Regions from separate parts of the Virgibacillus sp. FSP13 genome, predicted to be linked through region 2. Evidence: riboswitches for the same ligand, from Rfam matches in the RefSeq annotation. Region 2 holds a riboswitch; each other region holds the start of a gene.
The links. A riboswitch is a leader RNA that binds a small molecule or an ion and turns the genes downstream of it on or off. The one in region 2 is predicted to bind S-adenosylmethionine.
Positions count from the first base shown of each region.

Region 1: linked by a shared signal. The riboswitch ahead of ACW2QC_RS11775 (LLM class flavin-dependent oxidoreductase) and the one ahead of metK (methionine adenosyltransferase) in region 2 are both predicted to bind S-adenosylmethionine.
Region 3: linked by a shared signal. The riboswitch ahead of ACW2QC_RS13370 (hypothetical protein) and the one ahead of metK (methionine adenosyltransferase) in region 2 are both predicted to bind S-adenosylmethionine.

Region 1 is NZ_JBSVKG010000012.1:42,411-44,741, forward strand. Features, by position in the region: gene ACW2QC_RS11770 (ATP-grasp domain-containing protein) at 1-483, opposite strand, end outside; gene ACW2QC_RS11775 (LLM class flavin-dependent oxidoreductase) at 495-1,547, opposite strand; SAM riboswitch class I at 1,671-1,778, opposite strand; gene ACW2QC_RS11780 (DUF3219 family protein) at 1,990-2,286, shown strand.
Region 2 is NZ_JBSVKG010000010.1:11,495-13,825, reverse strand. Features, by position in the region: gene pckA (phosphoenolpyruvate carboxykinase (ATP)) at 1-415, opposite strand, end outside; SAM riboswitch class I at 909-1,014, shown strand; gene metK (methionine adenosyltransferase) at 1,137-2,331, shown strand, end outside.
Region 3 is NZ_JBSVKG010000015.1:67,412-69,742, reverse strand. Features, by position in the region: gene ACW2QC_RS13375 (CAP domain-containing protein) at 1-927, opposite strand, end outside; SAM riboswitch class I at 1,096-1,197, shown strand; gene ACW2QC_RS13370 (hypothetical protein) at 1,268-1,471, shown strand; gene ACW2QC_RS13365 (winged helix-turn-helix domain-containing protein) at 1,636-2,331, shown strand, end outside.

The DNA.
Region 1 (2,331 bases), on a different contig from region 2:
TACATATCCCTGCAATGCTTCAATGGAATGGAATAGCTGCACACCTAGTCCTTTCCCCGCACGATTATGCTTTGTTATGAAAGAAGATAGCCCGGAATCCTTAGCAGCCTTAATGATTTGGTCTTTTCCAACGGCAGCCAACGTTTTCGGCGTGCGAATCCCAGCAGCATTTAAGGCCATATATTGATTTACTTTGCTAACTTCAAGCCTTAACGCACGACTTCCATTGATGACAGTGCGACTGTGGCGCTCGAGCCATGCCAAGACAGCTTCAGTTAATTCGGCTGCAAAGCGGTGCTCTCTTGTATGGGAAGACGCACTCATACGGCTATAAAAAACACCTTCTGGAGGAACAGTCGATAGGTCAACTGTTCCTTCATCTAGATGCCATTCTTCATATGGTAACTGCAATTCAGTTAATCGTTTTGTCAAATGCTCGGTCCATTCATTATTTTCATGAAGCACATATATTTTTTCCGACATTCCAATGCCTCCTATTGGTTTATTTTTAAGTTACGTTTCTCCTCGACAAGTGGCATTACTTTTTCCGAAAAGCGCTTCATTTCCTCTAATTGTGGAGAGAATTGTAAGAGTAAAAGGTCAACTCCAGCATCCTCAAATTCGATGATGCGATTAGCAATTTGCTCAGGTGTTCCGATTAAGTTTGGACGCAATCCCCGGTTGGAAACGGAATAATCATTTAGTTTTACTTGCTGCTCAAGCTGTGATTTGCTGACAAAATCTTGATATCCTGCATAGCCGTCCGCATTTTTAACATCGGTGATCCGTTTCCATTCTTCTACTACCTCTTCTTCCGTGTCACGGCAAATGATGTATGCAGCCAATCCGAATGATTTAAATGTAGATTTTCCTGCTGCTTCTCGGCGTGCTTTCATATCCTCAACTTTTGCAGAAATTTCTTCTAATGTTCCTCCATGCATCACGTAGGCATCACAATTATTGACAATGACTTCTTTTCCCCGTTCACTCTCACCGCCTGCGTAAAGAAGAGGATTTGGCCGTTGCACTGGCTTCGGTTCCAAATGTGTATTGGCGACCTCATAAAATTTTCCTTTATGGCTGAACGTTTCTTCGGTCCAGAGCCCTTTCATTACTTGTAAAAACTCCTCGGTACGGTTATATCGTTCGTCGTGTGCTGTGAAATCCCCACCGTATTGACGCGCTTCCTCTTCCCACCAGCCTGAGACTACATTAAATGTGAAGCGGCCGCCCGAGATACGATCAATGTTAGCGGCCATTTTTGCAGTTACAGCTGGGTTATGGAATACAGGACGCATTGCCGCCATAATTTCGATTTTTTCTGTAACAGCTGCAAGTGCTGCAGCTGTTGACCAAGCTTCCAATGAGTCATGTTCAATTCCTTTTATATCGTTTAGATACAATTCAGCAATTAATGTTGTATCATATCCCCATTTTTCTGCTGACTGAATCACTTCTTTTGCGTAATCAAATGTTGGTGGCATGTGTTCATTATCTACATTTCGTAACCATCCACCAAAAATAGGTAGCCAAAAACCGTATTTCATTAATAACCTCTCCCTTTTCACCATAAATTGTATGACAAGATGAAGTGCCAGAAATATGTTTGATCACATTTTTCATAAATAAAAAAACCTCTTCGATAAGAAGAAGTTTTGTACATGGCTTCCATCTTATCTTGCAGCCGTTAAACGCTGCTGGAATTAGCACCTTCCTGATCATTATCAGTGGGTTGCCGGGTTTCATCGGGCCATTCCCTCCACCACTCTTAATAAGAAATGTATTAAATTAAAGTAATCATACCAGAAAAGTATGTATTAAAGCAATCAATAAGTGAATTTCACTCATTGGAGGGACTACGAAAGGACGTTGCGCTTTTGGTCGCCCTATTCGTTAACGAGGGTTAAAAGAACACTGAAGCAATAACAATAGAAATAACTAAATTCAACTGCTAGAATTTAGTTAGGTTCAAGAAGGGTGGCAAAAATAATGAATCAAAAAGTGATCATAAACAATAGGACAATTAATGTCGACAATTTTTACGAAGATACAGTTGTGAATAAATCTAAGGCCGAAAAATTACTTAAAATAGGATTTGATTTTAAAGTTAGCAGCAGTGACTACCACGAAATTACAACCTTGCTATATGCTAATGATTTTCATGTGAAAGTTCCAGAAAAAAATCTCGAATTTCACGCAACTATTTACTCCTATTCGACGTCAATTACAAATCTCTATCAAGATGGTGCAGTTGGTGATTTTAAATTGGAATTAATGGAGGAATAAGCGCTTAGCTGAATACAACGTAACAGATTATTTTTACAAACAAAG
Region 2 (2,331 bases):
TGAATAATTGTCTAGCAAATAAGTTATGCCATGCATACTCATTAATTACTTGAATTGGCAGACGGTGCTTTTTATCAGCACCGGCAAATCCTTTAAAGGAATACAATTCGTTTTTATCTTTTAAATAAGCTATGACTTTCTCGTATAGCTGGTTAAATTTATCTTCATCGATTGCTTGGTTTACAAGTCCCCAATCAATAAACTGTTCACAAATGTCATCTTTCACGATAAACTTATCTTTAGGTGAACGTCCGGTATATTTTCCTGTTGTTGCTTGAATCGCACCTGTTGCTGTCAATACTCCTTCGTTCCTTGCTAAGATTTTTTCAACTAGCTGAGGTACCGATAAATTGTGCTGGATATTCCCTTGTGCTAAAAGTTCATCCGATACTGTTGATCGTTCCATCGATTTCATATATGATACCTTCCTTTTTGATGGATTTTTTATAAAGACATGAAACGGTTTTCTTTTAAATCTGTTTATTAGTATAACACATTTATTTAATTAGTCCATACTAATGTATTATTTTATTTAAAATGTTGTGCTGGCCTTTGAAGAAAAGCGCAAGCGCCCGCTTAGCAACGTACAAACTGGAGCACTCCGCAATGAGATAAAGGAAACACGGTGAGGTACGAGCCGATGTTGACTTATCGTAGTGCATTGAATAACCCCCTGAAGTAACAACACACGAAGAAAAAGCGAATTAACTTTTTCGAGGAGAGGAGTGTGAAGTTTGATAGTTGCTGGGCGCTGGAGCTGGACACGGCTTACTCTGGGTCTCCGATTACTCAACCCACCGAAAAACATTTGCTGTAAGCATAATAGCGCCTCAAGTTTTATACTTTTTACATTTGAAAAAGTTGACACATCATAACGATTTCGGTACGATAAATTGTGAACGGACACTCTCTTATTCAGAGTTGGTGGAGGGACAGACCCGATGAAACCCAGCAACCATCACATTTGTGAAAAGGTGCTAATCTGATGCAAGGATTTTCCTTGAACAATAAGAGCGAAAGGCCACAACTCCTTTCCTCATGCAAGTAGGAAAGGCTTTTTTTGTTTTAAAGGGAGTTTATATAATTGATAAATACAGAGTTCCGTACCACGATATAAAAGGGAGAGATTTAGGCCAATGGCTGCAAATCGTCGTTTATTTACATCTGAATCGGTAACAGAGGGACATCCGGATAAAATTTGTGACCAGATTTCAGATGCTATTTTGGATGAAATCTTATCAAAAGATCCGAATGCACGAGTAGCTTGTGAGACAACGGTGACAACTGGTTTAGTATTAGTATCAGGGGAAATTTCAACAAGTACGTATGTAGATATTCCAGCAATTGTAAGGCAAACCATTAAGGATATCGGCTACACAAGAGCTAAGTTTGGTTTCGATGCTGAAACATGTGCAGTCCTTACAGCAATTGATGAACAATCAGCAGATATTGCTGGTGGAGTAGACAATGCATTGGAAGCACGCCAAGGAAAAATGTCTGATGAAGAAATTGCTGCGATCGGTGCAGGTGATCAGGGGTTAATGTTTGGCTTTGCTTGTGATGAAACGGAAGAATTAATGCCGCTACCAATATCACTTGCTCACAAATTGGCAAAACGGCTGGCTGATGCAAGAAAAGATGAGATTCTACCTTATTTACGTCCGGATGGAAAAACACAGGTAACGGTAGAGTATGATGAAAATGATAATCCTGTTAAAGTAGATACAATTGTCATTTCCACACAACATCACCAGGACATTTCAACCGAGCAAATTGAAAAAGATTTAATTGAGCATGTTATTCATCCGGTTGTACCAGCAAATTTACTAGATGAAACAACAAAATATTTCATCAATCCAACCGGCCGCTTCGTTATTGGTGGACCACAAGGGGATGCTGGACTAACAGGAAGAAAAATAATTGTTGATACGTATGGTGGTTATGCCCGTCATGGCGGAGGGGCATTCAGTGGAAAAGACTCGACTAAGGTGGACCGCTCAGCAGCATATGCCGCTCGTTATGTAGCGAAGAATATTGTAGCTGCAGGACTTGCTAAAACGTGTGAAGTACAGCTTGCCTATGCAATTGGCGTTGCTGAACCGGTATCCATTGCGATTGACACATTCGGTACTGGAACAGTTACGGAAGAAAAACTTGTTGCGGCAGTCCGAGAGTTGTTTGATTTACGTCCGGCAGGCATTATTCGTATGCTTGATTTGCAACGGCCAATCTTTAAAAATACCGCTGCATACGGACATTTTGGCAGAACAGATGTCTTATTTCCATGGGAGAAAACAGATAAGGTAGAGGAATTGAAGGCATTAGCGGAGA
Region 3 (2,331 bases), on a different contig from region 2:
TTGCATTCGTTCAAAAGGGGATTGTCCTTCTAGGTTTGTGTGGCTGAAATAGTTGTTGTCCGCCATGTCCGTGCTATGGCCGCGAGCGGTCGTTTGTACAGCCTTAGCCCAGGTTAACGGAGATAGACCATGCTTAACTCGTGCCGCATTGGTTAGATCGAACAATTGATATTCAAAGCCCTCTTTTAATTCAGCGCTTGGCTTGGCGAAGAATCCCTTCTTTTGCTTCTCCAGCTCATCACTAATAATTTGAATAGCTGTTACCGTATTATTTTCATGCTTATCATAAAAAACCGTTACATAATTGCTATCAATCTGGAATGTATCATATTCGCCATCATTTTGCATACGGTAAGTCACGAGTCCCTTTCGTATTCCTTTAAGAGGTTCATCTAACTTTTTATGGACCGTTTCCTTTGAACTTTCCAAGGTGATTTCATTTGTAGATGTTATTAAGTCCTGATCTGTGTATAAGCCAATCACTTTATCATGCTCATCGTAGGCAGCCATGAAAAAGTTTTGATAGTTTTCATGATAGGCAGCCCAATTGACACCATATTCATTCATTGAGGATCGCTTTGGCTTTCCTACTTGTTGTTCAACTTCCGATCGATCATCCCCAAGTTCAACATTATGAATGGAAAAGGTTTGTTCGGAAGGGGCATCTAGCTGTGGTTTCTCGTGAGTGGGTTGTTGGTCCTCCGATTCGCTTTCGGTAAAGAATCCAACAAGTTTTTGAAACCCCTGATTTATCGTATCTACCGTATCAATTACGATTGGATTTTCTTTTAGTTCATTCACATCGGCTTGCATATCTTCTATTACACCTTGCACACCAGAACGATTGTAAGTATCACCATATACATACCAAAGCGCACCAGCAACAAGTATTAAAACGATTAAGTTTCGTAGTTTCAGCAAAATCATCACCCTCTTGTCTTGGGTTTTCCCCGACCTCACTATTATAGACCCATTTTTAATTTATCAAAAGCGGGAAAAAGTGACAGGAAGGACCTGTCCCTTTTTTAAAAACTCGAATAGGAAATCTGTTATTGAAGAACACCAACAATTAATGTACAGTAAAGATAATTAAATAAGTTATTAAGAGTGGCTGAGAGAACTGGCTCGACGATGTCACAGCAACCTGCAGATGTAAGGTGCTCCAACCAGCAAGGCATATGCTTTGGATGATAAGTCGGTATGAAACCCCTTTGTGCATTCATGGCATGAAGGGGTTTTTTATATATTTTTTCAAGGAGGAAGAACGATGGAATATTTTAAAATTGAAAACGGTAAGGTACAGAAATTAACAAAAGAGGAACATGAAAAGCGTAAAGGAACTCCGGTGCATGAACTCGTTAAGGATATGACGCCTGAAGAACTGGAACGATTTCGCCGGGAACGGTATGAAAAATTCATTAAGCCGCTGATGGGACATAATGTTGCGGAACTGAAGCGTAAAAGAGGCTAATTAAACGGGTTTTTAGGGAAGCAAAAAAAACACAGAAGACCCGGGTAAAATTAGCTTTTGATTTAAGGGATGTTAAAGACAGTCAAACAAAAATGGACATTATGATGCGGATGAATGGTATTACGTGATCATAAAATGTTGGGGGAGGGAAGGGGAAATGTAGGTTGGCACAATTTACGATGGAAGCCTTAGAAGATTTGGAAAGCGATTGGCTTGAACGGGAAGATTTAGAGGTAGATGATGAGCGGAATGCGTGGCTGGAAGAGGGGATCGATTTGTATGAACAGTTCATAAGCTTAAACAAAAGGGAACCACGCTTTTCCGTTACGCTTGCTAGTCTTTATCTTGAACTGGGTCGTGATGAGAAGATTCGTAGAGGAAATTATCAAAGAGCCTATAATATTCTACGGAGAGCAACCATTCATGCTCCTAATAATCCTGATGCCTATTACCATTTATCATTTATTTTAGCCGGCCAAGATAGGAAATGGGAGGCGGTCATATTTTACGGGAAAGAAGCATTGGAAAAGGGACTAGATAACAGCAAAAAAATTAAATTGTTATGCTGCCTTGCATTAGGATATATACGGTTAGGCTATCTCCAAAAGGCTAATAAACTAATAGATGATGCGTATAATCTAGACAAAGATTTGGAACATGAATGGTTTATCGAATTGTATACAGACAGGATGAGAAAGAAACATTCTGAGCCAATTCTGTTGAAAGAACCCGAGAAAAAACGGAAAAATATCTCAAGGCAGGATTCAGAAAAGCTAAAGGAAGATGCAATGGAGGGAAATAGCTTCGTTCTGGATTTGACTCAAGATATAAAATATTTCAATGCAAAAAATGATGCAGTC